3 regions of the Fictibacillus sp. WQ 8-8 genome follow, and region 3 is predicted to be linked to each of the others. Evidence: riboswitches for the same ligand, from Rfam matches in the RefSeq annotation. Region 3 holds a riboswitch; each other region holds the start of a gene.
The links. A riboswitch is a leader RNA that binds a small molecule or an ion and turns the genes downstream of it on or off. The one in region 3 is predicted to bind thiamine pyrophosphate.

Region 1 (9,734 bases), on a different contig from region 3:
GTGTTCATCATGAACAAATGAAATTATGAATGAATCACTGAATGCAGAAAATCGATATCATTTTTTATCTGTTCTTTCAGAAATCGGTCTCTGCAACGTAAATATTCATCCGTAAGCATGGCGATTTCCTTCATGAACAGCATTACCTCTGTTTTTTTTAGCATAAGTTAACCCTGCCCTGCACGTTTAGAATATGGAACAATTCTTCCTGATACTTTATTCCTCTTTATCAGTCAAAATAAACTAATATGTGCTAATTTTTTTGCCTCGTTCACAAATCTTTCAAGAAAACCACATTTGGGATAAAGCGTATTTATGCGGCAGGGCGGGAGTCTGCCTGGTATTCACGGCCTGTTCTAGATACTTTATTCCAGTCCCGATTGAAGAAATAGGCGATGCTTCCATAAGCAACACATACCATTGTCACTATCCTGAAAATAAAGATATCAAAAAGAATAGTTGCTAAAAGGGGGTATGTGTCTTTTTCCTGAAAAGCGTAGCCATGATATTCTCCCATTCCGATGGCCACCATATCGTATACAAGGCCGAAAATAAAGATGTACAAAACATAGATGAGTACATATTCAAGAACGGACGAGTGCAGGGCGAATCCGTCAACGACAAAGATACTGGTCATAAAATAAACCGCGAGTGTACCGGAAATAAAAGCTTCAAAAATATAGAAAAAGGAAACAGAGCTCGTAAACAGATTTTTTCCAAGGAATGATCTGAAATGAATGACACAGTCAATGAATGCTTTTTGCCAGCGGACCCGCTGTTTGAACAGATCCCATAGGTTTTCAGGAAGCTCGGTATAGCATACGGCATCAGGTATGAAAGTAACCTTTTTGTTCTTATCACCAGAAATGTGGCGCTGAATCTTTAGAGTGATATCGATGTCTTCTCCAATCGTCGTCCGATAGCCGCCGACGTTGAGCAGCACCTGCTTTCTAAAAATGCCGAAAGCACCAGAGCTGATGGAGAGCGCCCCGAATCTAGCATGGGAAACTTTAGTGATGTAAAAGGCACGGAGGAAATCAAGGGCCTGGACGCGGATCAGCAGGTTCGTCCCATGTAATGTCAGCCCTGAGAATGGATTCTTCGTTTTTGTCTGAAGCACATGAACCATGCCGCCAGCAGCGACCACATTTTGCTCTTCGAAAGTTTCATTGATGGCCGGCAGGGAATGGTCTGTCATGATGGTGTCTGCATCAAGAGTTACAACAAGTTCATTGCTAGAATACTCAATGCCTGCATTGAGCGCATCGGCCTTTCCGCCGTTCACTTTATCAAGCACATAAATATTCGGATAGAGCTCGGACTTGTAAAATTCGATCACTTTCTTATGTTTTAGCTGGTTGAGCGGGAGTTTTGAGCTTTCTTTTAGTTGTAATAGCTCATTAAGCTTTCCAAGTGTAGCGTCAGTTGAACCGTCATTAATATAAATGATATCTAACGAAGAATAGGTTAATGTTTTCATGTTTTCAACGGATGTTGCAATGATTTTCTCCTCATTGTAACAAGGAATGAGTATACTGACACTTTTTTCAAAAATCGGTTTTGGCCGATACCGTTTTTTTCTTTTTTGAAATAAGGGAAGGCAGTTAAAGGAATGAATGATTGGAAAAGCGATAGAAAGACAGAAGAAAAAAAGTACTGCATAATTGAAAGCCTATACATATTTTGGCGGCTAAACGACTTCGGTGAATATATACCTGTGCCAAAAGACGGATTGTGCATGAAGAGCAGAGAAGCTATGCTTACGTTGAAAAAAGAATACGTTTTCTGCTAGGGGAGCCCGTCAGCCGGGCTGAGAGAAGAGAGAATAAGCTCTTTGACCCTTTGAACCTGATCTGGGTTATACCAGCGTAGGGAAGTAGGAGTCGAAGTCATATATACATATCGTATATTTTTCTTTGTCTATCCTATCGGGTTCTTCTTACTAGAACCCGATTTTTTTTATGCTGTGTGTAACTTTGGACTCAATTTTTGAAAAAACGAGGAGGAAGTTGCATGAACGTACAGAACGAAAGCAAGGTCTCATTAAAATCACAATTTCCAAACAGCACCAAAGTGTATAAGACCGGATCCCGTCCCGACATCCGGGTGCCAATGAGAAGGATCAGTCTGGCGGATACACAGACAGCAGGAAGAGATGAGAAGAACCCGCCCGTCGTCCTTTATGATACGAGCGGACCTTATACAGATTTGAATTATGCTGCAGATGTTGAAAAAGGACTGCCTTTGCTGAGGGAAAATTGGGTGAGAGACAGGAACGATACAGAGCAATACGATGGGCGCGGAATTAAACCGGAGGACAACGGCTACAGACAGCAGTCTCATGCGGGTCATGTGTTTCCGGTTCGCCCATTTAAGCCGATGCGGGCAAAAGGTGGCGGAAATGTTACTCAGATGCATTATGCGAAAAAAGGGATCATCACGCCTGAAATGGAATTCATTGCGATCCGGGAGGGGCTTGAGGCCGATTTTGTTCGAAGCGAAGTGGCGAGCGGGAGGGCCATCATCCCTGCCAACATCAATCACCTGGAACTGGAACCGATGATTATCGGAAAGAACTTTCATGTGAAGATCAACGCGAACATCGGAAACTCTGCTGTGACTTCGTCTATTGAGGAAGAGGTTGAAAAAATGACATGGGCTACCTACTGGGGAGCGGATACGATCATGGATCTGTCTACAGGAAAAGACATCCATACGACCAGAGAGTGGATCATCAGAAACTCTCCGGTCCCTGTGGGCACCGTTCCGATCTATCAGGCGCTTGAGAAAGTGAACGGGATAGCGGAGGATTTATCCTGGGAAGTCTACCGTGATACACTCATCGAACAAGCCGAGCAGGGAGTCGATTATTTTACGATTCATGCCGGTGTGTTGCTGCGGTACGTGCCATTAACGATCAATCGGGTCACGGGCATCGTTTCACGGGGCGGATCTATCATGGCGCAATGGTGTCTCGCTTACCATCAGGAAAACTTTTTATATACTCATTTCGAGGACATCTGCGAAATCTGTAAAGCGTATGACATCTCCGTCTCATTGGGTGATGGATTACGGCCTGGCTCGATTGCGGACGCCAATGACGAGGCACAGTTTGCAGAACTGGAAACGTTGGGAGAGCTCACAAAGATCGCCTGGAAACATGATGTGCAGGTCATGATCGAAGGACCGGGGCATGTGCCGATGCATCAGATCAAGGAGAACGTAGATAAGCAAATGGAGATCTGCCATGAGGCGCCCTTCTATACACTAGGGCCTCTGACGACAGACATTGCGCCTGGGTACGACCACATCACTTCTGCAATTGGGGCTGCTATGATCGGATGGTTCGGAACGGCTATGCTTTGCTATGTGACGCCGAAGGAACATTTGGGGCTGCCGAACAAGGATGATGTCAGGGAGGGAGTGATCGCTTATAAGATCGCTGCCCATGCAGCAGATTTGGCAAAAGGCCATCCAGGAGCATTGAAGAGGGATAATGCTCTCTCAAAAGCTAGATTTGAATTCAGATGGGAAGATCAGTTTAATCTATCATTGGATCCTGAGAAGGCAAGGGGTTACCACGATGAAACCCTCCCTGCACAAGGTGCAAAAACCGCTCATTTTTGTTCCATGTGCGGACCGAAATTCTGCTCTATGAGAATTTCACATGATCTAAGAAATATATCTGCACAAGAACTTTCGGGTCAGGAAAAAGATGTAAAGGAAGGAATGCGGGAAAAAGCCAAGGAATTTCATGACAAAGGCTCGAATATCTATTCATGAGCACCATTTCTATCCTTCGTGAAAGAATTGCTCTGCTGGAAATGCAGCTGCAGGAGATTCAGAGAAAATGCCGCCACGTATTTCTCGAAACCTCAGACTCCGATGTACGCATCTGTGTGAGATGCAGCTATACAGAAAAAATCCTGTACAGGTTCCCTGAAGAAAGAGCAGTGGTGCCTGACACCATTTATGCGCATAAACGGTGCCTGGCACCCAAATAAAGCATAGAAAACACCGCTCTTTGGCAATGATAATGAAAAATGAAGATTCAGGGAGGGATTTATATTGGGTACAAATTGGCTGCAGACTACATTAAACTGGACTGAGCAAAGAGTGGGGCAAGCTTCTGATGGATTCAGGGCGATCCTCGGAAAGATCAAGAACGAGCCGGCGATGACGGTTACTGACCTGGCGACCTTCATCATGCTTCATCCTGAGACCCATAAAGAGAGAAGCGATTTTCTCGGACTTACGTATTGCACTTATTCATTGCATCTGGGGAACGTTGATCTTCTTCTGGAAACAAAAGAAGGAAATGAGCATAAGGTTATAGAATGCAGAGTAGATGAAAATAATCAGGTGATCTCCCATTACCGTTCCTATGATGCAAAGGCCAAAGAACGCTTGGCCATTCCGTTGGACATCAAACAATATCATAATTAGAGTGAGATTCCCGTCTGCCAAAAGGCAGACGGTTTTTTTACTGTGTAGCGTGTTATATTTTAAGAATATTTCAAAAAATATTGTATGAAGCAATAATATTTATTAAGATAATCTCGAATCGTTTCGTGAAAGACTTTTAATAAAGGAGGAATTAGAAATGCATAAAAGAGGGTTGCAGCTTTACACGATAAGAGAGCTTTGTGAAAAAGATTTCATTGGCACACTAAAAGAAGTTTCATCGTGGGGGTATAATGGTGCACAGTTTGCCGGTTATTATGACACTTCAGCAAAGGTTTTAAAGCAGGCACTGGATGAGTATGATTTAAAACCGGCAGGCAGCCACATCGGCCTCGATCAGCTTGAGGGAGATGCACTCAAACGCCAGATTGAATACAATCAGTTACTCGGAAACGACTTATTAATCCTGGCATATCTAACGGAAGAAAATCGAAAGAATATAGAAGATTATAAACGAGCAGCTGAGATTTTAAATAATGCAGGGTATTTATTGAATCGCGAAGGGTTGAAATTAGGGTATCACAATCATGATTTTGAGTTTGTTGATCATGGGGGTGCTTCGGGTTACGATATTTTATTGAATGAGACCGATCCCTCACTCGTTTCCTTTGAATTGGATTGCTATTGGGCAGCCTATTCAGGCTATGACCCAGCTGAGTTTATGGAAAGGCTTGGCGAACGTCTTGTTACTTTGCACATGAAGGACATGGCTGTAAAAGGGACCGAAAAACAAAGCACGATTTTAGGAAACGGAGAGTTGGATTTACAGTCTATTGTCAAAAAGGGCAATGATCTGAATGTATCATGGTACATTGTGGAACAGGAGCATTTTGAAAAAGACCTTGTCACTACTGCAAAAGAAAATGCCAGGGTTCTTGAAGAATTACTAAGTTAGAAAACTTTTTTGATAAAAAGCAGGCTCCAACGAGTTGCTCAGCCTTAGCAGCTGGAAAGGATTCTGTTTTTTATTATTATCGGGCAAAACCGAAATAAGTGGGTATTTAATATGAAAAGGCTCTTTTCTAAAAAATTGTTGCTTTGGGAACATTTTTGTAAAGAACCTTCATTGCTAAGTTGATTGGAGTGCAAGGTGCGAGACTCCTGCGGGAGCAGCGGGACAGGTGAGACCCAAAGGTGCTTGCGCCGTGGGGCTCACCGCACGCCCCGCGGAAAGCGAGCATCCTGGAACGGAAATCAGCCACTCTCAAGAGCAACAAAGGTTACGAAAACAGCCTATGAAAAAGAGGAGGTAGATGATGAGTATCTATAAGAAAGAAGAAGGAAAAGTGGCCATTGTTACAGGCGGCGGTTCAGGAATTGGACGAGCAGCAGCCCTGGCCTTTGCGAAGGAAGGCATAAGGGTTTGTGTGATGGATGTAAAAGAAGAACGAGCAGAAGAAGTGGCAGAGGAAATTAAGGATTCAGGAGGGGAGGCGATGGCTGCGGAAATCGATGTTTCCAACTCTCACGAGGTGCAGCGAGGAATAGAGCAAGCGGTACAGAAGTGGGGGAGGCTGGATGTTCTATTTGCCAACGCAGGGATTAACGGGACTCTTGCTCCTATAGAAAATTTGTCGATTGAAGAATGGAACACCACCATATCCACCAACTTAAACGGCACCTTTTTAGCCGTTAAGCATGCTATTCCCTATATGAAAAAAGCGGGAGGAAGCATTGTGATCACGAGTTCCATTAATGGAAACCGTAAGTTTCACGGATTCGGGATGGCGGCATACAGTTCATCGAAAGCAGCACAGGTTGCTTTTATGAAAATGGCTGCTCTCGAGCTTGCCCGGTATAAGATAAGAGTGAATGCGATTTGTCCTGGTGCCATTAATACCAACATCGGAGAAAATACAGATGCAACCGAAGCGGTAAAGGAGATTACGATTCCGGTTAATTATCCAGAAGGAAACCAGCCCCTTGAACATAAGCCTGGGGAACCTGAACAAGTCGCCGATCTCGTTTTGTTTCTGGCGTCTGAACGCTCCAGCCATATTACAGGAACAGAAATCTACATTGACGGCGCTGAAACACTTCTATAAAAGAAAATGAAAGAGTACAAAAAGAGAAGAACTGTCACTAGCTCTTTTTTTTTTTTTTTTTTTAACCGCCCGCCCCTTGAGTTGGTTTAAGGTATCTGTAAGGGGAAATTCAGAAAGATGATACACGGGTATTAAATAGGGGGTGAAATAGCGTCTATGCCGCTTTTTGGGACTTTAGACAGCGTTAGAAATTCATTTTATTCATCAGAATATCTTTGATCTGGATATAGAGGACGGATCCTATGAGATCATCTATGATTCAGGCTGTTTTCATCACCTTGCCCCGCATCGCAGGCTGACCTATGTGGAACTTGTAAACCGAGCTTTAAAACCAGGCGGCCATTTTGCGGTGACTTGTTTTGTGATGGGCGGCAGTTTGGGAGGCTCGGAAATTTCAGACTGGGAGGTGTACCGGGCGCGATCGGTGATGGGCGGATTGGGCTATACAGAGGAAAAGCTGAAAACTATTTTCAGGAGCTTTACGGCAGTAGAGGTTAGAAGGATGAAAGTGATGGGTGCAGGAAGTTCAACATTCGGTGTTCCGGATTTATGGACAGCTTTGTTTAAAAAGGAATAAAAAGTAGTACATTTTTACTAATTAACGTTATTTTGCAAAAATTTTTAAAAAACAGGTTTAAAATCTAAATCTTTTTTTGTATGATAAGATGATAACTATTAAGTCATTTTTTTGGGGGAAAGATGATGAATTCACTGAAACGGAGAATCCGGGGGCATAAAGGTATGGAGTTCGCTTTGATCTATCTTATCCTTTTGTTCGGTGTTGGTGCTTATCAAACAATTGAAGTCTTTATGAATATCAATCTTTATTCAGAACACGTTCTGTTCGGGCTGACTTCTCACTCGTTCATAGCTTCTATTTTGTTATTCTGGTCATTGATCAGTATTTTCTGGGTATTAAGCTTGCGAGTATTGGACTGGGCCCACCGTACATCCCTGTTTACTTTAAAAAATGCAATATTTGGCTCTGTCGTTTTATTTCTTGGCGTTCCGATCGGAGTCTCTATACAGATATACAGCGTTATGTCTTTGAATACGATTCTCAGCTCAATTACAGAAGCTTTATTAATTACAACGATTATCTCTTTTGCGATCGGGATTTCAGGAAAGTTCCGAAAAACAGCATAAGTGCAATAACGGCTCTGCCTAATAGGCGGAGCCATTTTTTATAATGGTGCCTGGCACCCTTATAGTAAACTAGCGGGAGGGAGACTTCATGATTGAGTTAAAACCTGTCGATCGCGGCAACTGGGAAGAAGCGCTGCTGTTAAAAGTGAAAAAAGAGCAGGAGCATTTCGTGCCTTCTGTCGCTGTATCGCTGGCTAAAGTCTATATTAAGCCGGACGGCGATAATGTTGAGTACCTTCCGTTTGCTATCTATGCAGAAGGAATGATGGTAGGATTCATCATGCATGCATTTGAAGAGCAGAATGATAACATGTATTGGATCAATGGTTTTCTCATTGATGAAAAGCATCAGGGGAAGGGATATGGAAAAAGAGCGATGATTGAAATGATTTCTTGGATTGAGGAGAGGTTTCCTCATTCCCGTGAAACACGGCTTACGGTCCATCAAGAGAACCAGAAGGCAGCCGGACTGTATAAGAGGCTAGGCTATCTGCAAACGGGAGATGTATATGATGGAGAAATTGTGTACAAACGGGAAAGAATTCAATAGAACAAAACCAGTGGCTTTTGCACTGGTTTTTTTATTGAGTTGTCAATTGATATGCGATATATTGGTTTTATGAAAAACATTCAACAAATTAGACGATTATCATTAAGAGAAGAAGTGTATCATCATTTGAAGAACGCAATACTCTTATTAGAACTGGAGCCTGAGGAACGATTGCATGACAAAGATCTTGCGGAGCAATTCGGCATCAGCCGGACACCGGTAAGGGAGGCTCTAAAAAAACTTGAAGATGAAGGACTAGTCGAAGCGATGCCGGGTTCCGCGACAAGAGTCGCTCCGTTAAATAACGATGAAGCGAACCATGCATTTACCGTCGTTGCAGCACTTCATGCATTAGCCGCCAGACTTGCCGTTCCACTTCTGGAGGAAAAGGATATTAAAGAATTAAAAATACAAAATCAAAAGCTGAGATCTGCTATGGAAGAAAGGAATGTTATAGCCGCCATTCAAGCGGATGAAGATTTTCATCAGGTGTTTCTAACAGCAGCCGGAAATCCTGAGCTGGTGAAAGCGCTGGAGGTAAGTACCGCTAAGATCCGCCGTTTAGAAATGGCCCAATTCGGCTCCGTAAAAGGGGTGAATTCAATACAGCAGCATGAACAAATCATTGATGCCTGCATAGAAAAAGATAGTGAGAAAACGGCTCTCCTGACGGAAGTAAACTGGCTGAGTCTCGGAGAACTGCTGATTCAAAAATGAAGAGAGAGGTGTACTCCATGCGGCCTGTCATCGTCGGAATTTGCTCTGCTTTCTTTTTTGCCTTTACATTTGTGCTAAACCGTTTAATGGAATTATCAGGAGGAAGCTGGATCTGGAGCGCTTCACTTCGCTATTTTTTCATGGTGCCCTTTCTGCTGATTATTGTAATGTTAAGGGGAAACTTGGGCCAGCTGATGCAGACCATGAAAGAACAGCCGAAAAGCTGGCTGTTATGGAGTTTGGTGGGCTTCGGCCTATTTTATGCTCCCATCTGTTTTGCTGCAGCCTATGAACCTGGATGGCTGATCGCCGGAACGTGGCAGATTACCATTATCTCAGGCTCACTTCTCGTTCCTTTTTTTAAGGAACAGGTTCAAACATCACAAGGGCTTCAATCGGTAAGAGGGAAGATTCCGTTAAAGGGGCTCTCCATGTCGTTGATCATCCTTCTTGGCATTGTCCTGATGCAGATGGAGCAGGCAAGAACACTTTCGTTCAATGATGTGCTGCTAGGAGCACTTCCTGTGTTAGTCGCTTCGTTTGCTTATCCTCTCGGTAATCGAAAAATGATGGTGTTATGCGGAGGTCGGTTGGATGCTTATCAGCGGGTACTTGGCATGACGCTCGCCAGTCTTCCTTTCTGGATCGTTCTCGCTTTTATTGGCTGGCTGGCCGATGGGCCTCCAACGGCAGTCCAAACCTTTCAATCCGCCCTTGTAGCTCTTTCTTCCGGCGTTATCGCCACGGTGCTGTTCTTTTATGCCACGGATCTTGTCAGGGGGAACATGCAGCAGTTAGCGGCTGTCGAGGCG
Region 2 (9,734 bases), 370 kb from region 3:
GATTGGGGCGGATACCTATGAATCGTTAAACCGGTATTTATTTGGAGACCGATTTGCTTCGGGAATTAATTTCATCATGTTCATCATGCTGTTTGGGGTCACTTCGGTCATGCTGTCAGGAACGGGAGCCTTATTTTCAGAACAGCTTCATCTGCCGTTTCATGCAGGTATCATGCTAACGATCATCCTGTGCTTTTTGGTGATGCAAAAAGGAATGAACGGAATTTTGTGGACCAATTCAGTAATCGTTCCGGTCATGATTTTATTCTCCTTGATCATTTCCGTATCGATGCTTTTTTCTCCCATAGAAGCTCCCCTAATTAGAACAGAAGACTTTACTCAGCATTGGAAATGGCTGCTCAGCCCCTTTACATATGCTGCCTTTAATTTGACCTTGTCACAGGCCGTTCTCGTCCCATTAAGCCGTGAAGCAGAAGATGATACAGTCATTAAATGGGGAGGGGCCCTCGGTGGATTAGGCCTTACATTTATCCTTTTGAACAGCCATTTTGCTCTATACTTAGTGCCGCAGTCTGTACAATATGAAATTCCGGTAGCAGAGATCATCAGCAAACTGGGTATTTTTGTCCACTTTCTATTTTTGATTGTGGTTTATGGGGAGATTTTCACCACATTGATCGGCAATTTATTCGGGCTGATCGAACCGATGAAACAATCTTTCAAGTTATCTTCCAATGTCATTTTCGGCCTTTTAATGGGAGGCGGATATGTCATCAGTTTGTTTGGGTATTCCTCTCTTCTCCATTATCTCTATCCCCTTTTTGGTGTCATCGGTCTGTCGTACCTGGCGATCCTTGCTTTTAAAAAGAGTTATTAGGTGCAGGGAAAATCAGAATATACAGGATGTCCCTTTCTTAAAATAGTAGAAAGAATCGTCACAAGCAGACAAAGGGGCGATGGTATGGGAAATACAAAGCATACAGGGCCAGTATCACTTCCGCTCAAGCCGGATCCCTCACTTTGGGCGAGTCCTGTTCCATTTGGTTTTGGGAAAAACAAACCTCATCATGTAAGAGACACACTGAAAGCAGCATGGGAGAACCGTGATAACTTGAAATATGCAGCAAAAATATTGAACGAGGGGGTATGTGACGGATGTGCACTTGGTGTTTCCGGATTGCGTGACCAGACCCTTTCAGGGATGCATCTATGCACCACCCGGCTCAATGTGCTTCGTTTAAACACAATGCCGGCAATACCTGAAAAAATGCTGCATGATGATATACAAAACTTAAAGAAATACAGCAGTTCCGAGCTTCGTCAGCTTGGCAGAATTCCTTACCCGCTGATTAGAAAAAAAGGAGATCAGCATTTTCGGCGGATCACCTGGGATGAAGCACTAAATACGATTGCCACAAAAATAAAAGCCATTTCTCCGAAACAGCTTGCGTTCTATTTGACTTCCAGGGGAATAACGAATGAATCCTATTATATAGCAGCAAAAGCAGCTCGTTTTATTGGAACGAATAATATTGATAACGCCTCGCGAATCTGCCATTCTCCCTCTAAGACATCTTTAAACCGGATGCTTGGTATAGGGGCATCAAGCTGCAGCTATAAGGATTGGATCGGGACCGACGTTCTTGTGTTCTGGGGATCTGTTTCAGCGAACAACCAGCCGGTTACTACAAAGTATATTTATGCTGCCAAAAGAAAGGGAACAAAAGTAATTATCATCAATCCCTATGCAGAGCCTTCCATGGAACGCTATTGGATTCCTTCCATTCCTGATTCAGCTGTATTCGGTACCAAAATTGCTGATGATTTTTATCAAGTAAAGATTGGCGGGGATATTGCACTGATTAATGGAATCATTAAGCACTGGTTTGAGATGGAGCGTAAAGAGAGAGGTTCAGCTCTGGAGCATTCGTTTATTAACGATCATGTAAAAGGGCTTGAAGAGATGAAACGTCATGTGCGCGGTCTGACGTGGGAAAATCTTGAAAAGTCTTCGGGCATAGGGAGAGAGCGAATCTGCGAACTGGCAGAGATCATGGCCTGCTCTAAGTCGGGTGTATTTGTCTGGTCAATGGGTCTGACCCAGCATAGGTTTGGCACCGATAATGTGTCACAGATTGTTAATCTCGCACTGCTCAGAGGATTTCTGGGCCGGGAAAATTGCGGTTTGATGCCTATTCGCGGGCATTCGGGTGTCCAGGGTGCAGGTGAGATGGGAGCCGATCCCTTTAGTTTGCCGGGCGGCGGATTTGATGAGAGAACACTGCAGCGCGTACAATCGGTTTGGGGTTTTGCTATACCAGACTGGCAAGGAGACATACTAGGCATCAGCCTGGAGAATGCTCTCCTTACTGAAGATGCAGACAGAAAGCTGAAGCTGTATTACATGTCAGGCGGGAACTTTTTGGAGACCATGCCAGATCCAGATTTTGTAAAGTCCTGTCTCGAAAACATAGAAGTCAGAGTCCATCAGGACATCATCCTTAATACATCTACTCTGCTTGATGCCAGGGATTGTGTCATCGTCCTTCCTGCAATGACAAGGTATGAACAGCCGGGTGGCGGGACTTCCACTTCAACCGAGAGAATGGTCTATTTTTCACCTGAAATTAATGGGCCGCGGATGGAAGAAGCACGTCCGGAATGGGAGATCTATAGTGAACTTGCTTCTAGAGTCAGGCCGGATCAAAGGCATATCATGCAATTCTCCGATGCAGAAGCAGTCAGAAAGGAGATTGCAATGGCTGCTCCAAACTATAAAGGGATACAGGATCTTTGCAAAAAAGGAGATGTGTTTCAATGGGGAGGTGCCTGGCTTTGTGAAGGAGGCATTTGCCCGACAGAAGACGGCAGGGGGCGGCTTTTTGCTATTGATCTGCCGGAACAGCGGCAGGGAAGAGGAGAATTTACCATTACGACAAGGAGAGGAAAACAGTTCAATTCCATGGTTTATCATAAAACGGATCCTTTTAACCAAGCATCCAGAGAAGACGTACTCCTTCACTTGAAGGACGTTTTAGAGCTTGGTTTACGGGAAGGAGAATCCATTGTGGTTTACAATCGGCACGGTTTGTTTCGGGGCCGGGTGAAGATTGCAGACATAAAAAGGCGTAACGCCGCTTTATACTGGCCAGAAGCCAATTGTTTAATCCCTAAAGGTGTTTATGAAAGATCTGCTGGAATTCCGGAATACAATTCAGGAGCCTTGATTGAAAAGGCTGAAGTATTTTATGCCCAAAAAGACAAGGCATATAAAGAGAAAAGGCTGGCTGAGTCAGAATTAGATGATGATTAAGTTCTTAGTAGTATATTTGGATTTTTTTGAATACTATTACTATTTTTGAGCGTAGTGACAGATGATCCCGGCTATGATAAAGTTTTTAAAAGAAAGTCCTTCTAGAATAGACAAAAATAGTTTGGGAGTGGACAGAAAAGTGAACACAGAAGCAGGTCTCAAAAAAGACATCGGGCTTTCAGTGGCGATGTCTATTGTAATTGGAACAGTGATCGGATCAGGTATCTTTATGAAGCCTGGAAAGGTAATTGAGTATGCTGGAGGCTCCAATATGGCGCTGCTGGCCTGGATACTGGGGGGACTCATCACCCTGGCAGGCGGCCTGACCATTGCAGAAGTTGCCACTCAAATTCCAAAAACAGGCGGGCTATACGTCTATATGGAAGAAGTATACGGAAAAGTATGGGGTTATTTAAGCGGATGGGTTCAGACGGTCATCTACGGACCTGCTGTCATTGGAGGGCTTGGACTCTATTTTGGCTCTTTGATCGCGAACCTTTTTGGATGGAATGAAAAGACCGGTCCATGGATTGGCATTATAACCGTTATTTTCTTGGCGGCCATTAATAGTTTCGGCACCAAGTACGGGGGAATTGTTCAGAACGCCGCAACGATAGGAAAGCTGCTGCCTATTATTTTAATTATTGTGTTTGGGATCTGGAAAGGAAATGAAGAGGTCCTGAATGCAGGCAGCGGACTAACAGGCGAGATTAGTATGGGAGCAGCCATATTGGCGACATTGTGGGCATATGATGGATGGCTGATGGTTGGTTTTGTAGCAGGTGAAATGAAGAACCCTGCAAAAATTCTTCCTAAAGCCATCGTCGGCGGTATTCTTGTTGTCACAGCAGCTTACCTCCTTGTAAATGTAGCGATGTTTCATGTACTTCCTGCAAGCACGATCGTCGACCTCGGCGAGAACTCTGCAGGTAGAGCAGCTTCCTTATTATTCGGAGATATTGGCGGAAAGCTGATTGCTATTGGAATCGCCGTTTCTATTTTCGGTTGTCTTAATGGGAAAATTCTGACGTTCCCAAGGGTAACGTACGCCATGGCTCAACGCAAGCAGCTTCCGGCATCCCGCTTTCTGGCTTCTGTTTCAGAAAAGTTTGGAACACCGATCCCTGCGACAGGGCTGCAAGTCGTGTTTGCCGTTATTCTGATGCTTGTTTCCAACCCGGATTACCTATCAGCCATGGCGATATTTGCAATTTATATTTTTTACATTTTTGCCTTCTATGCCGTCTTTTTATTGAGAAAAAGAAACAAAGAGAAAAAAAGGACGTACAGCGTTCCTCTGTTTCCGTTTGTTCCAGCGTTTGCGATCATAGGGGCTGGTTATATCGTGATTGCGACGATCTTTGATAATCCGAGGGACAGCTTAACTGCAATCGCTGTGACTTTGTTGGGCTTGCCGCTGTATTGGTATTTAAATAGAAATAAAGGCAAAACTTCAAGTGATGAATTCTTGAAACAACAAGCCAAATAATCGTCATTATCTATTTGCTCTGCTGAGTTTTCAGCAGGGCTTTTTGTTTTATCGAATAAAAAGGCAGCTTACTACAGAAAATGAGAAGTAAACAAAGTGGAGGTGAATGAATGGATGAAGATCAGGAAACGTTTAAAACGACGGCCGATTGCAGGTTCAGAAGCTAAAGCTTATGAAAATATTGAAGTTTCTTTACAGATTGATGAAAACCTCGATCACTTGAAAAATATCTTAGGTGAGAGCATGGATGTGAAGATCCTGCCTTTCTATGAGAGACCTGTTCCGTTTGTCGTTTGTTTCATTGAAGGGCTCGTAAACAAGCAGCAGATTGATCTATCCATTCTTCAGCCTATACACGATTGGCAGGATACTGAAGAGGATGTAACCCCTCAGAAATTGATTCAGCAGATTGAGGTTTCCGCTGTTGTTAACAAACATCAGCTGTTCGGACATATTTTATGGAACGAAATCATGAGTTCAGAGAAACTGTTCCTATGTTTATAGCAAAGCATTCAACAGCAAAATTATCAAGATCAGGAATTGTTTTCACTTATTCATGAGGTTTTTAAAACATCACGTGAAGAAGTTCAAGATACCATAGCTGACTATATGCACTATTATAACGAAATACGTATCCAGAATAAATACGGCATGAGTCCCTTGGAATATCGAACTCATGCCGCATAATGGCAGTCTTTTATCTCTGTCTACTTGACAGGTACATGTTCATTTGAGCAGGTTCTTTTTTAGTTTAAAGCAGTTTTAAGCTGACGGTATTTTGCAGAAAGGCTGGATGCGGAAGTGCCATAGCGTTTGGCTACTTCAGATTGTGTGGCAGGCTCATTCAGGACGTCCTTGGACGCCAAATATTGAAGAGCGGCTGCATAGGGCTGTTCTTTACGGATAATTGGATTTTGTGTCTTGTTCCACACATTCCAAATTCTTTCTGCCTCATTGTAGATCTCCTCTGATGCGTTCTCTTTAAGCAAAGATAGAACTCTATCAGCCGGCTGCGGCACAGCGTCTTCATCAGCTGCTTTCTCTAGTTTCGACAAAAGAACTTGTAGAGCTTTAGGAAAATCATCTTTCAAGGTTATTTTCAAGTCAGTCAGCGCATCTAAGCGTTTTTGCAATTCTCCCTGAGGAATCTCTGCAAAATCAATGTAAAATTCGTAATGTTCTCCAGTGTAGATAATAGAACCTGCTAGATCGGTTCCGTCCTGTGGAAGAATCTCAGAATTAAATTCGACCGTGTATTCCTGATCGGTCATCACATCTTGTAATAAAAAGGTATTTCGGTTCACTTTTGAGATCATTTTATAAACAGAAGGGAAACTCTTCTCCCAGTCTGCTATGATATCCAAGATTTCCGGCTGTTCTTTCCCTTTTTGCTCTTTAAGGTAATACGAAATTGGTGATCTGCCGTCCTTCACGTCAGAATGGAACATCAGCCAGCAAACCATCAGATTCGCATACGTTTGTTCTTCATCTCTTCCAATCTTGTATTTTTCTATGTAATTGCGTGTTTGGCTCCCCATTTCTTCATGAAAATGGTCAAAGGCAAACTTAGCTAAGCCTTCCTGATGGCGGCTCACTTCCACAATTTTGTTTAATAGAATGGTTGTGACCGATCGAAAACAGCAATTCTTATATTTTTTCCCGCTGCCGCATGGACACGGTTCGTTTCTTCCTACTTTGTTCATGTTACCCTCCGTACTTCACTGCTCTTGTTGTAAATAAATCACTTTGTAAATACTAGCATATTCGGGTGATATTGCAACTCAAAGCTATAAAATTACCATATATTGTAACGAATAGGAGCTTTGGGTCGTCTATAGATAAAAGGGGGACATGATGATGATAAAAAAGAGAAATCAACAGTTTATGGCCGTATGGGTGCTGATCGTTTTAGTTCTGGCGTCGTGCAGCAGCAAGGATGAAAACATGGCATCAAAGTCGTCTGAAGGGGGAAGCTCTTCCACCAGCATGAAAAGGGAATCCGCTAAAGAAGACAAGCAGCCTGCTGCCGACCAAGGACGAAAAATGATTTACACGAGTGAAATAATGATAAGCGTTCAAAACGTTAAGAAGGTCCGGAGTGAAGTGGAACAACTCACAAAACAAATGGGCGGCTATATCGTTGAAAGTGAATCCTTGTCTGAAGAAGAAGGGCAAAATGGGGGTTACCTGAAAATAAGAATTCCAAAGAAAGATTTTCTTGTTTTCACAAAAAAGGCAGGAGAATTAAGTTCTGGGAGTCCTCATGAAATCATAAATGGACGAGATGTTACAGAGGAATATACTGACTTGGAAGCAAGGCTGAAGGCAAAGCGCATTGTTCGTAACCGTTTGGAAAGCTTCATGAAAAATGCAGATAAAACAGAGGATCTCCTTGCCATATCAAAAGAACTATCAGGAGTGCAGGAACAAATTGAAAAAATCCAGGGCAGAATAAACTATTTAGAGAATCAAAGCGATTTTTCAACGGTTACGGTCCATTTTGATGTGAAAAATATTGGGACGAAGAACAATAAAGAGCTGAACACCTGGGGAAATTCAAAGACCTTATTTAAAGAGACGTGGAATGGACTGGTTCATACTATTTCCTATCTCATTATTGCACTCATTGGATTGTCGCCTGTCATTATCCTTTTCGTGGCTGTTGGAGGAGCATGGCTTTACTTAAGAAGAAAACAGCGTTCAAAAAAAGAAACCAAACCGTAAAAGGTTTGGTTTCTTATCCAAGGAATTTTATATATTCATCCGTCAGTTTCATGAACAGTTTTTCATCACGTTTTTCCAGGGCTTCATCTATTTTTTCTTTATAACGTTTCATCTGATGGGCGTGCAGCGACTCATCAAGGATCATCTGAGCAACCATATTAAAAGCGAACGGGTCATTTTTCTTCTGAAGTTTATATTTCACAAGATCGTTCATGTCTTTATTATACGATGTATTGTCTTTCATGCTCTATTCCTCCTTGAATTTTTTTGCAGAAGCTTGTAGGATTGAAAGCTCATGCGTTAATGGGTTTTTACTAGTATACTTATCAATGGTAATAATAGCAACAGTTTAATCTGAAAATTTAGTTTTTTTCATTTTGCTTCTCAATTTTTAAATCAGCCAGAACTTCATCTACAGAATGGAATTTTTTACTGTCCAGCTGTTCACCGCCTTCCATATCAAATACTTTTAATTCGTAAACATCTTCTGCAGGGATATATTTGACTTCGACGGGATTGGTGTAATTTCTTGAGAAGGATTCTTCTGTTTGTGAATGACTGTAAACATCTTCTGGATTTTGTTTTAAATTTTGCAGTTTCTCTCTAATATTCATAATTTCTCTCCCTCCAGATTTTCTATCGGGTGTTGTATAAATAATGCCCGTATCCGTTCGTTTTTAAACACAGCAGCCTAACTTTTCGACAAATTTTATCCCTTGTTTGACGCTTTGGCCGCTGTCATATAGGATAGAAATAACATCATACATCGTATACCACTAGGGGAGCTTTGATTTAAAGCTGAGAAAAGAAATGTCTTTGACCCTTTGAACCTGATTCGGTTAATACTGGCGGAGGGAAGTGGCTTAAACTTTTATCAGCATTCATGTTTAAGCCGCCTTCTCTTCAGAAGGCGGCTTTTGAGCGGTCGAAGGAGGTCATGTTCAGCTTCAGTGCACAGGGACCTTAACAGAACGGGCCACTTGCGCTCTTCTAGTGGTGAAAGGAGTTCTTCCATATGTTAAAAACACCAAAAGCATTGACAGTTGCAGGATCAGATTCAGGAGGGGGAGCAGGAATCCAGGCCGATTTAAAGACGTTTCAGGAATTGGGAGCCTATGGAATGTCTGTCATCACAGCTGTGACCGCACAGAATACATTAGGTGTTCAGGGGATCCACCCGGTGCCTGTTGAGATGATCATGAAACAGTTAAACAGCATAGAAGAGGATCTTCGTCCTGAAGCTTTAAAAACGGGTATGCTTTTCAGTGCAGAAATTATAGAAGCGGTATCTCATCATATTCGAAAGTATGAATGGAAAAACGTTGTTGTGGATCCTGTAATGATCGCGAAAGGGGGGGCTAACCTTCTGAGAAGGGATGCAGTAGAAGCCCTGAAAAAACAGCTGATTCCTCTAGCCTCGATCCTGACACCGAATATTCCCGAAGCTGAGCAGCTAACTGGAAGAAGCATTTCCACAAAGCAAGACAGGGAGGATGCTGCAAAATTTTTGCATGATTTAGGAGCAGGAATGATCGTGATCAAAGGAGGCCATCTCTCTCATGATAAAGCGCCAGTCGACTTGTTTTATGATGGCGAGAAGATGCATGAGCTGGAAGGAAGAAGGATTGATACACCGCAAACCCATGGAACCGGCTGTACGTTTGCAGCTGCCATTGCTGCTGAACTGGCACTTGGAAAAACCCCGTTTCATGCTGTAAAAACAGCGAAAACTTTTATTCAGGAAGCAATCAGCCACCCGCTTCATATTGGCAGCGGGCATGGGCCGACAAACCATTGGGCATACAGGAGGAATCAGGCATGAACGAACTGAGTGTGCTTTTAGAAGACATTAGAAAGAAAAAACCTCTGATTCATCACATCACTAACCAAGTAACGATGAATTTTTTAGCGAACGGCATCTTGGCAGCTGGAGGAAGCCCGATGATGGCTCATCATTATGAAGAGGCTGAAGAAGCCGTCATGGCAGCTGACGCACTGGTTTTAAATATTGGAACCGTTGAACCTGACTTAGTTAATGCAATGGTTTTGGCTGGAAAAAAAGCGAAGGAACTGGGCATTCCTGTCATTTTGGATCCGGTGGGTGCAGGACTTTCCCAATTAAGGAAGAAAGCCGTTGAAGAGCTGGTAGAAAAGGTTTCTCCCGATGTCATTTGCGGCAATGCTGCAGAGATCTCCTTTTTGTATGGAGGTGACTGGGGTGGCAAAGGGGTTGATGGTGAACTATCA
Region 3 (9,734 bases):
AGATGTTTCTGTTCCCAATGTTATCCACAAAGATTACGAATACGGGTTTGAACGGCTCGCAAAGCTCGGTTTTAACGTCGAGCGGAAAGAGCGCTTCGATGAAGATGTGGAACAGGGGAAAATTATAAAACAGGATCCTGATCCCCATTCTATGGTTAAAGAAGGCAGCACGGTTACACTTTTTGTTTCTAAAGGCTTTAAGAAAGTGGACATGCTGGATCTTACCGGAATGGGTGAAGATGCTGCACGAGACCTCTTAAACGAAAGAGGCTACGATAGCAAGAACATTGAGACCATACCGGTGGAATCAGAGGAAACTCCTGAGGGTGAGGTCGTCTCACAAAGCCCGGATAAAGGGGAAAAAGTCAATCCGAGCGAAATACAGGTGATTCTTCGTGTCAGTACTGGCCCGCCTTCGATTCAGCTTGAGAACTTGTCAAATTCCTCGAGGGAAGATGTTGAGAAATACATCTCGCAGGAAGGGCTTAGAGTCAACTTTACAAAAGAGTACTCTGATACCGTAGAAGAAGGAAAGGTCATCTCGCAAAAACCTTCACCTTATACGAATGTCAAAAAAGGTTCTACGGTTGATGTCGTTATTTCAAAGGGCAAGAAACCAGAACCGAAGCCCAAACCAAAGCCTGATGATCAGGAAGACATCACATTTAATAATAAAATAACGGTTGAAGTTTCAAAGGGTGATGAGAATAAACAATTCCAGGTCAGAATTGTTTACAGCGATGCCAAAGAGGAAAATGCTGTTTTCGTAGAAGAAGAAATTTCCCAGACGAAAGAGTATATGGTGCCTTTGACCGTCTCGCCGGACCATGATGCTTCCTATACCGTTTATTTAAATGGGAAAGAGCAGGCATCAAAAACATTTAATTATCAAGATGCGAAGGAAGGTAAATTCAAAGGAGCGAACAATGGACAATAAGACTGAAGGCAGAATTATTAAATCAGTCGCAGGATTCTATTATGTACAATACAATGACAAAGTCTTTCAATGCAGAGGCCGGGGCAATTTCCGTAAAAAGAAAATTACGCCTGTGGTCGGAGATTGGGTCGTATTTGAATCCTCCAACCCGACAGACGGATACATTATGGATGTTAAGGAAAGAAAGAACGAGTTAAACCGGCCGCCAATTTCAAATGTTGACCAGGCAATTCTCGTTTTCTCTGCCGTCCGGCCGGAATTTTCAAGTTCGCTGCTGGACCGTTTTCTTGTTCATATCGAAGACAATGGCATTCAGCCGGTGATCTGCATTACGAAGATGGATTTGATTGAAAGTGCAGAGTATCAGAAGGAAATCGAAAATTACATCGCTGCTTATAAGAAGCTCGGCTATGAGGTCATTCCAACCTCTGCGATGTCGCTTGCCGGCATGGATGACATCAAACCGATATTTAAAGGAAAAACGAGCGTCTTCGCAGGACAGTCCGGGGTAGGGAAGTCGTCTCTCTTGAATGCGCTGATGCCTGAACTCATGCTGGAGACGAATGACATATCAGATCATCTTGGACGCGGAAAGCATACAACGAGGCATGTTGAACTCCTTCCTTTTGAAGAGGGCTTGATCGCAGACACTCCTGGGTTCAGCTCCTTGGACTTTGTAGAAATTGAAACCGAAGAGCTCTCCTACAACTTCCCTGAGATGAAACAGAGGGTATCACAATGCAAGTTTCGCGGCTGCACTCACAGCTCTGAACCGAAATGCGCAGTAAAAAAAGCAGTGGAAGAGGGAGAGATCCCATCGTTCCGCTATGAGCATTATCTTGAATTTTTGCAGGAAATCAAGGATCAAAAACGGAGGTACTAGCATGGTAAAAGTTGCGCCTTCCATTCTTTCCGCAGACTTTTCAAAGCTCGGTGAAGAAATTAAGGCAGTGGAAGAAAACGGTGCTGATTATATCCATATCGATGTGATGGATGGGCATTTTGTGCCGAATATTACGATGGGACCTTTAGTCGTTAAAGCAATCAGGCCGCTCACTAAACTGACATTTGATGTCCATTTAATGATTGAAAACCCTGACCGGTATATCCCGGAGTTTGCAAAAGCAGGTGCTGATATCATTACTGTTCATGTTGAAGCATGTCCGCACCTTCATCGGACCATTCAATTAATTAAAGAGCAGGGAAAAAAGGCAGGGGTCGTATTAAATCCTGCTACTCCTGTTGAAACCATTCAGCATATTTTGGCTGATATAGACCTTGTACTCATCATGTCTGTAAATCCAGGCTTTGGTGGACAATCCTTCATCCACGCTGTGCTGCCAAAGATTGAAGTATTATCTGCGAGGATCAAGGAGCAAGGCTTGAACGTTGAAATTGAGGTGGACGGCGGCGTGAATGCAGAGACTGCCCGTCTTTGTGAGAAAGCTGGAGCTACCGTACTTGTAGCGGGATCAGCCATTTATGGGCAAAAAGACATAAAGGGTGCAATCCGTACCATTCGTGGTGTATAATATATTAGAGAATAATTGAAAAAAGTAACCACAGGGGGAGTCCCATACAGGGGCTGAGAGGGGAGTACACTCCCGACCCTTTGAACCTGAAGCAGGATCATGCCTGCGTAGGAATGTGGAGTCGCTGTTGTTAACGCTAAGCAACCGTCATTCACATGCCGGTTGCTTTTTTCTTTTCTTAATGAGTTTAGGAGGAGATTGATTTGAGTAAAAAAATTATGTTTTTGACTGAAGTGGCGATGATGTCAGCGTTGGCTATCATACTTAGTTTTGTTCAATTTAAAGGGCTTTGGGCAAATGGAGGCTCAGTTTCATTGGAGATGCTGCCAATCTTTTTAATGGCATTCCGCAGAGGGGTCCCTGGCGGAGTATTAACTGGTCTGATTGTCGGGATGGTTAAAATCCTGGTTGATGGAACTGCAGGATACAATCCCGCTGGTTTGATCCTGGATTACCCTCTCGCGTTCCTATTGGCTGGATTTGCCGGGGTGTTTAAAGTCAGTTCGGCAAGCCAATCTAAAAGGAGGATCTCAGCGATTGTGGCAGGCATCGCCTTCGGAAGCCTGCTCCGTTTGGCCTCCCATGTTGTATCAGGAGTCATATTCTTTGCATCATACGCCCCAAAAGGCATGAACCCTGTCCTGTACTCCATTGTGTATAATGCTTCATACATGATCCCGGTTGCTTTGATCACTGCAGCAGCTTTTATTTTCTTGACAAAAAAAGCACCGCGGCTGCTGCACAGGACCGATCCAAGAGTTGTTAACGCGGCATGAAAATTATCATTTTAGCAGGAGGTCCGGAAGAAAGGCAGCCGGACCTCTCTTTATTTGCCGGCGAAAAGGCAGTCTGGGCGGGTGTTGACCGCGGCGTATTCTACTTGTTGAAAAAAGGAATCATACCTGGCTGTGTATTTGGAGATTTCGATTCTGTGAACAGAAGTGAGCGTGAGTGGATGGCTTCATTTAACCTTCCTTCATTTGAGTATGACAGTGAAAAGGATAAAACCGATCTAGAGCTGGCCCTTGATTGGGCACTGGAGCAAAAACCGGAACAGATCCTGCTAATGGGTGTTACGGGCGGGCGCCTGGATCATGAATTGGCCAATATCCAATTGCTCCTTCATGGACTCGAAGCCGGAATTAACATTGAAATATGGGACAGGCAGAATAAGATTGCCTTATCAGCACCAGGACCGCATATCATACAACAAGAGCCGGAGTTCTCCTATGTCTCATTCCTTCCATTTAACGGACCTGTTACCGGCCTGACTCTAAAAGGGTTCAAATATCCGCTTCAGGATCAATACTTGCCGATGGGTTCTACTCTCTGCATTTCCAATGAGCTTGTAAATAAAAGTGGTACTTATTCATTCTCGGGCGGCATATTAATGTTGGTAAAGAGCCATGATTAATATTTTATGCGTCGGGCCGCATGGAACTATTTTTATAAAAGCGAATATATTTATTAGGGAATGTCTTATTTTTCAAAGGGCCTGGAGGAGGGGTATGATGAAATTTTACACCATTAAACTGCCTAGGTTTTTAGGGGGATTTGTACGTGCGGTTTTAGGTTCATTTAAAAAAGGATAATCACTTCCATCCAAAAGAAAAAAGCACCCTTGATGGGTGCTTTTTTCTTTTGGAAATTAAAAAACAACGGGGATGCCGTTGTCTTAAGAGCGATTAAACGCGTTCAATTTTTCCAGATTTAAGGGCACGTGCAGAAACATAAACACGTTTAGGCTTCCCGTCAACCAAGATGCGGACTTTTTGAACGTTTACTCCCCAGCTCTTTTTAGATTTGTTCAATGCGTGGGAACGCTTGTTTCCTGTTTTAGGTCCTTTACCAGTAACGTAACATTTGCGTGACATAATTGTACCTCCTTTATAACAGTAAAACTGTATCATATCAGTCGTATGTTAAATACTAACCTATAGTAGCATGACCACTAAAGAAAAGCAACAAATGATTTTTCGCATTTCAAGTAAAAAGGCTTGACACAGCTTTGTGACTATTGTCAAATGGAGTTGTCCTTTCATAAAACTTAATTTTATAGTAAAATGAGGTTTAGCCATAATTGATTGATTAAAGGGGGATTCATCATGTCCATCGAAATGAAGAATAAATACGGCCAGATTGACATTTCTACGGAAGTGATCGCTACTATTGCTGGCGGCGCTGCTATTGATTGCTACGGAATTGTAGGCATGGCTTCCAGGAAGCAGTTAAAGGATGGTATTACCGAACTTTTAGGACGTGACAACTTCTCCCGGGGGATTGTGGTTCGGCAGGAAGAAGATGAAATACATATTGACATGTATATTATTGTAAGCTACGGAACAAAGATTTCTGAAGTAGCCCATAATGTACAGACAAAAGTGAAATATACCCTCGATCAAATGCTGGGTCTCTCAGTAGATTCTGTTAACATTTTTGTTCAGGGTGTAAGGGTAACAACCCCTTAGTTAGGAGGAAAGTTCGTGTCTTTAACAGTTTTAGACGGTAAAAAGTTTGCGGCCATGGTTGCATTGGGAGCCGCAAACTTATCAAAAAACGCAGCAATGGTAGATGCCCTTAATGTTTTTCCTGTGCCAGATGGGGATACAGGAACCAACATGAACCTTACGATTACTTCTGGTGCAAAAGAAGTTCAAAACAACATAATTCCCGATATCAGTAAAGTCGCGAGCTCTTTTTCCCGAGGCTTGCTCATGGGGGCAAGAGGCAACTCCGGGGTTATATTATCCCAGCTTTTCCGTGGTTTTTCAAAATCAATCGAAGGAAAAGAAACCATTACTTCGGCTGACTTTGCAAGAGCATTTGAGAACGGAGTAGAAACAGCCTATAAGGCTGTGATGAAGCCAATCGAGGGAACCATTCTTACGGTGGCTAAAGATGCGGCAAAACGTGCCGTTAAGGCGGCCAAAAAAAGTGATGATATCATTTTCGTCATGTACGAAGTTGTAACGGAAGCCAAAGCTTCCCTGGACAGAACACCTGACTTGCTTCCGGTATTGAAAGAAGTAGGCGTTGTTGATTCAGGCGGACAAGGCCTTCTGACGGTTTATGAAGGCTTTCTTTCCGCGCTGGAAGGAAAGGACCTTCCTGAAATTTCTCCGCAATCGCCTTCTATGAAGGAAATGGTTAATGCCGAGCACCATAAAGCACAGCTTCATATGAAAACCGAAGACATCCATTTCGGATACTGTACAGAGTTTATGGTGAAATTCGAACCTGAGAAATTAAAGAAGGCGCCTTTCAGTGAGGAAGCATTCCGCAATGAATTAAACGAGCATGGCGATTCTTTGCTTGTTGTTGCCGATGATGATCTTGTAAAAGTTCATATTCATACGGAACAGCCGGGCAACATGCTTACCCTTGCTCAGAAACATGGTAGTCTGATCAACATTAAAATTGAAAACATGCGTGAGCAGCATACTGCTATTTTGGAATCTGAGACACATGTGCCCGTTAAGATGCCTGAAGCTAAACAAGAGAAAATAGCATATGGCATCGTTACCGTAGCGATGGGGAGCGGCATTAAAGAATTGTTCACTTCACTCGGTGCCGGTTACGTTATTGAAGGCGGACAAACGATGAACCCTAGTACCGAAGATATCGTCAAAGCCATTGAAGAAGTGAATGCTGAAAAAGTAATCGTACTTCCGAACAACGGAAACATTGTTATGGCTGCAGAGCAGGCAGCATCCATCGTCGACCAGGATGTAATCGTCGTCCGCTCTAAAAACGTTCCTCAGGGAATGGCGGCTCTGCTTGTGTTTAACCCTTCAGCCGAATTGGAAGAAAATCAAAAGAAGATGACAGACGCGCTTTCAAGCGTAAAATCCGGACAGCTTACATTTGCTGTAAGAGATACTTCCATTGATGGCGTCGAGATTTCAAAAGGCGATTTCATGGGGATCTTGAACGGCAAGATCGTAGCTTCCATGCCGGATAAAGATGAAGCGGTTCAGGAGCTTGTAAAGGAAATGATTGATGAGGATTCTGAAATCATCACCCTGATTTCCGGTGAAGATGCATCGGATGAAGATACGGAACGTTTAGTTCAGTTTATCGAGGAATCTTTCCCTTCTGTAGAAGTGGAAGTCCATGAAGGCAGCCAGCCGCTATATCCTTTTATTATCTCAGTTGAGTAGGTAAAATGTTCTCTCCATTATTGTTGAGTTATGATACAGTAATGGAGGGAATATTTTTTATGTCAGCTATATATTTTTATCGGAGGGACATGAATGAAATACAAAAGTGTTTTTGATATAATCGGGCCGGTCATGATTGGGCCTTCAAGCTCCCATACAGCAGGAGCTGCGCGAATCGGGAGGGTCGCCCGCCACCTGTTTGGCAGGAAGCCAGAATATGCCCATATTTCTTTTTATGGTTCGTTTGCAAAAACGTACCGCGGACACGGGACTGATGTGGCCATCGTTGGCGGAATCCTTGATTTTGATACTTTTGATACTAGGATTGTGGATGCGCTTTCATTGGCAGAAGAGCAAGGTATTGATATAAAGATGACCGAGGAAGATGCACTGACCGATCATCCCAATACCGCAAAGATCATTCTTGGTGACCAGAATGGAAAAATTGAAATGGTTGGGATTTCGATCGGCGGAGGGAAAATAGAGATAGTTGAGCTTAACGGTTTTGAATTGAAGCTGAGCGGAAACCATCCTGCAATGCTGATTGTTCATAACGACAGATACGGAGCCATCGCAGGAGTTGCAAATATTCTCGCCAAGCATCAGATCAATATTGGCCACATGCGGGTTTCACGGAAAGAAAAAGGACAAGAAGCTCTCATGATCATTGAAGTAGACCAAAATATAGACCCGGTACTCATCGAGGAGATTGAATCGCTGCCAATTGTTCAGCAAGTGGTAAAAATTAATGAGTAACCTTGAAAGGGAGAAGTAAGTATGTTTCGTAATGTTGCCGAACTAGTGGAACTTGCCGAGGCAAAAGAATGCAAGATTTCAGATATCATGATTGAGCAGGAAATGGAGTTTACGGGCCGGACGAAAGATGAAATCATCAGCCAGATGGACAGAAACTTAAAGGTGATGGAAGAAGCTGTTGAACGAGGAATAACGGAAGATGTTAAATCTCATTCCGGATTGACTGGCGGGGATGCCATCCTCCTTCAGAATTATTTAAAAAGCGGGAAAAGCCTTTCAGGTGAGTTCATGCTGGATGCGGTCAGTAAAGCTATCGCAACCAATGAAGTCAACGCGGCTATGGGAACCATCTGTGCCACCCCTACAGCAGGCTCAGCAGGAGTGGTTCCTGGAACGCTCTTTGCCTTGAAAGATAAATTAAATCCGACAAGAGAGCAGATGGTCGCCTTTTTATTTGCTTCTGGAGCTTTCGGATTTGTAGTCGCCAACAATGCTTCTATTTCAGGTGCTGCCGGGGGCTGCCAGGCAGAAGTCGGATCAGCGACCGGTATGGCAGCAGCGGCCATTGTTGAGCTAGCTGGCGGGACACCTTCACAGTCCGCAGAAGCGATGGCTATCGCTCTGAAGAACATGCTAGGGCTCGTTTGTGATCCTGTTGCAGGCCTTGTAGAAGTACCTTGTGTAAAGCGGAACGCCATGGGAGCAAGCAATGCAATTGTTGCTGCTGATATGGCGCTCGCAGGAATCAAAAGCAGGATTCCGTGCGATGAAGTCATCGATGCGATGTACAAGATCGGGCAATCCATGCCGACAGCACTGAAAGAAACAGCGCAAGGAGGTTTGGCGGCTACACCAACTGCCCGGGAGCTTGAAGCGAAAATATTTGGAATAGCCCTGGATAAAAAATGAAGCTTAACGAATTAAAAGTGACAGAGATCAATGGGATTGGTGAGAGCAAATCAGAAGAACTGAAAGAGCTTGGGGTTGTCTCAGTGATGGATCTGCTTGCATATTTGCCGTTCCGCTATGACAATCATCAGCTGAAAGATCTGGCCGATGTTAAACATGAAGAGAGGGCAACAATCGAAGGGAAGGTTCACAGCGAACCTTCTCTCCGTTATTTTCCAAGAAAAAAATCAAAACTCAGCATCAGGGTGCTGATCGGACGTTATTTAATAACCGCTGTCTTTTTTAATCAGCCATATTTAAAAAAGCAGCTGACACCTGGACAGACGGTTACCCTCACAGGAAAATGGGATGCTCATAAAATGACCCTGACCGTTAATGACATTAAATTTGGACTGCAGCCGCAAGATGAAAGTATCGATCCCATCTATCCGGTCAAGGGAGAGATGAGCGTGAAGCAAGTAAGGCGGTTGATCAAACTCGCCTTCAACCAATATGGTGAGGAGGTTGAGGAAGTGCTTCCGAAGGAGAGTTTGGAGTCCTATAAGCTTTGGCCGAGAAAACAAGCGCTATACAGCCTGCACTTTCCGCAGAGTTTTGAACATTTAAAACAGGCGCGCCGCCGGATGGTATATGAGGAATTCCTGCTTTTTCAGCTTAAGATGCAAATGTTTAAAAAGATCAACCGTGAACAGTCTGCCGGAGAAAAACTGCATTTCAGCATGGATGATGTCAACAGGTTTGTTACTTCTTTGCCCTTCCCGCTGACGAATGCCCAGCAGCGGGTCACTCATGAGATTTTAAAGGACATGTCATCTCCCCACAGGATGAACCGCCTTCTTCAAGGAGATGTCGGATCTGGCAAAACAGTCGTTGCAGCCATCGCTCTATTTGCAGCTTTTTCCTCAGGAAGCCAAGGAGCTTTGATGGTACCGACTGAAATATTGGCGGAACAGCACTACCATTCGCTTCTCCAGCTGCTTGAACCTCATCAGATTAGGGTGGAATTGCTGACAAGTTCTGTGAAAGGGAAAAGACGGGCAGATATTTTAGCAAGGCTTATAGAGGGAGAAGTGGATGTGTTAATTGGTACACACGCACTCATTCAGGATGAGGTTGTATTTCATCAATTAGGCCTTGTCATAACTGATGAACAGCATCGTTTTGGCGTCAAACAGCGCCGGGTGCTGCGCGAAAAAGGACAAAGTCCGGATGTGCTGTTCATGACAGCAACCCCCATTCCGCGGACGCTTGCAATCTCCGTGTTTGGAGACATGGATGTTTCTGTCATCGACGAAATGCCAGCCGGCAGAAAAGCCATCGAAACCTATTGGGCTAAACATAACATGCTTGACCGTGTCCTAGGTTTTGTACAGAAAGAGCTTGATCAAGGGAGACAGGCCTATGTGATTTGTCCGCTTATTGAGGAGTCAGACAAGCTGG

Region 1: linked by a shared signal. The riboswitch ahead of thiC (phosphomethylpyrimidine synthase ThiC) and the one ahead of thiT (energy-coupled thiamine transporter ThiT) in region 3 are both predicted to bind thiamine pyrophosphate.
Region 2: linked by a shared signal. The riboswitch ahead of thiD (bifunctional hydroxymethylpyrimidine kinase/phosphomethylpyrimidine kinase) and the one ahead of thiT (energy-coupled thiamine transporter ThiT) in region 3 are both predicted to bind thiamine pyrophosphate.

The regions. Positions count from the first base shown of each region.
Region 1 covers NZ_JAMXKG010000009.1:153,897-163,630, reverse strand. The annotation lists gene M1K46_RS19270 (hypothetical protein) at 24-164, opposite strand; gene M1K46_RS19265 (glycosyltransferase family 2 protein) at 314-1,528, opposite strand; TPP riboswitch at 1,781-1,892, shown strand; gene thiC (phosphomethylpyrimidine synthase ThiC) at 2,014-3,783, shown strand; gene M1K46_RS19255 (hypothetical protein) at 3,780-4,004, shown strand; gene M1K46_RS19250 (hypothetical protein) at 4,069-4,446, shown strand; gene M1K46_RS19245 (sugar phosphate isomerase/epimerase family protein) at 4,604-5,359, shown strand; gene M1K46_RS19240 (SDR family oxidoreductase) at 5,721-6,509, shown strand; partial or broken gene M1K46_RS19235 (class I SAM-dependent methyltransferase) at 6,694-7,086, shown strand; gene M1K46_RS19230 (hypothetical protein) at 7,212-7,655, shown strand; gene M1K46_RS19225 (GNAT family N-acetyltransferase) at 7,744-8,205, shown strand; gene M1K46_RS19220 (GntR family transcriptional regulator) at 8,257-8,922, shown strand; gene M1K46_RS19215 (DMT family transporter) at 8,940-9,734, shown strand, end outside.
Region 2 covers NZ_JAMXKG010000003.1:284,629-294,362, forward strand. The annotation lists gene M1K46_RS06790 (YkvI family membrane protein) at 1-838, shown strand, start outside; gene M1K46_RS06795 (FdhF/YdeP family oxidoreductase) at 923-3,274, shown strand; gene M1K46_RS06800 (APC family permease) at 3,414-4,763, shown strand; gene M1K46_RS06805 (spore germination protein) at 4,878-5,267, shown strand; gene M1K46_RS25810 (IS3 family transposase) at 5,304-5,450, shown strand; gene M1K46_RS06810 (YecA family protein) at 5,510-6,466, opposite strand; gene M1K46_RS06815 (DUF4349 domain-containing protein) at 6,618-7,487, shown strand; gene M1K46_RS06820 (IDEAL domain-containing protein) at 7,501-7,731, opposite strand; gene M1K46_RS06825 (hypothetical protein) at 7,850-8,101, opposite strand; TPP riboswitch at 8,256-8,361, shown strand; gene thiD (bifunctional hydroxymethylpyrimidine kinase/phosphomethylpyrimidine kinase) at 8,503-9,309, shown strand; gene thiM (hydroxyethylthiazole kinase) at 9,306-9,734, shown strand, end outside.
Region 3 covers NZ_JAMXKG010000003.1:652,898-662,631, forward strand. The annotation lists gene pknB (Stk1 family PASTA domain-containing Ser/Thr kinase) at 1-937, shown strand, start outside; gene rsgA (ribosome small subunit-dependent GTPase A) at 927-1,820, shown strand; gene rpe (ribulose-phosphate 3-epimerase) at 1,822-2,469, shown strand; TPP riboswitch at 2,493-2,600, shown strand; gene thiT (energy-coupled thiamine transporter ThiT) at 2,673-3,245, shown strand; gene M1K46_RS08755 (thiamine diphosphokinase) at 3,242-3,883, shown strand; gene spoVM (stage V sporulation protein SpoVM) at 3,981-4,061, shown strand; gene rpmB (50S ribosomal protein L28) at 4,155-4,343, opposite strand; gene M1K46_RS08770 (Asp23/Gls24 family envelope stress response protein) at 4,575-4,937, shown strand; gene M1K46_RS08775 (DAK2 domain-containing protein) at 4,953-6,629, shown strand; gene sdaAB (L-serine ammonia-lyase, iron-sulfur-dependent subunit beta) at 6,723-7,385, shown strand; gene sdaAA (L-serine ammonia-lyase, iron-sulfur-dependent, subunit alpha) at 7,407-8,294, shown strand; gene recG (ATP-dependent DNA helicase RecG) at 8,291-9,734, shown strand, end outside.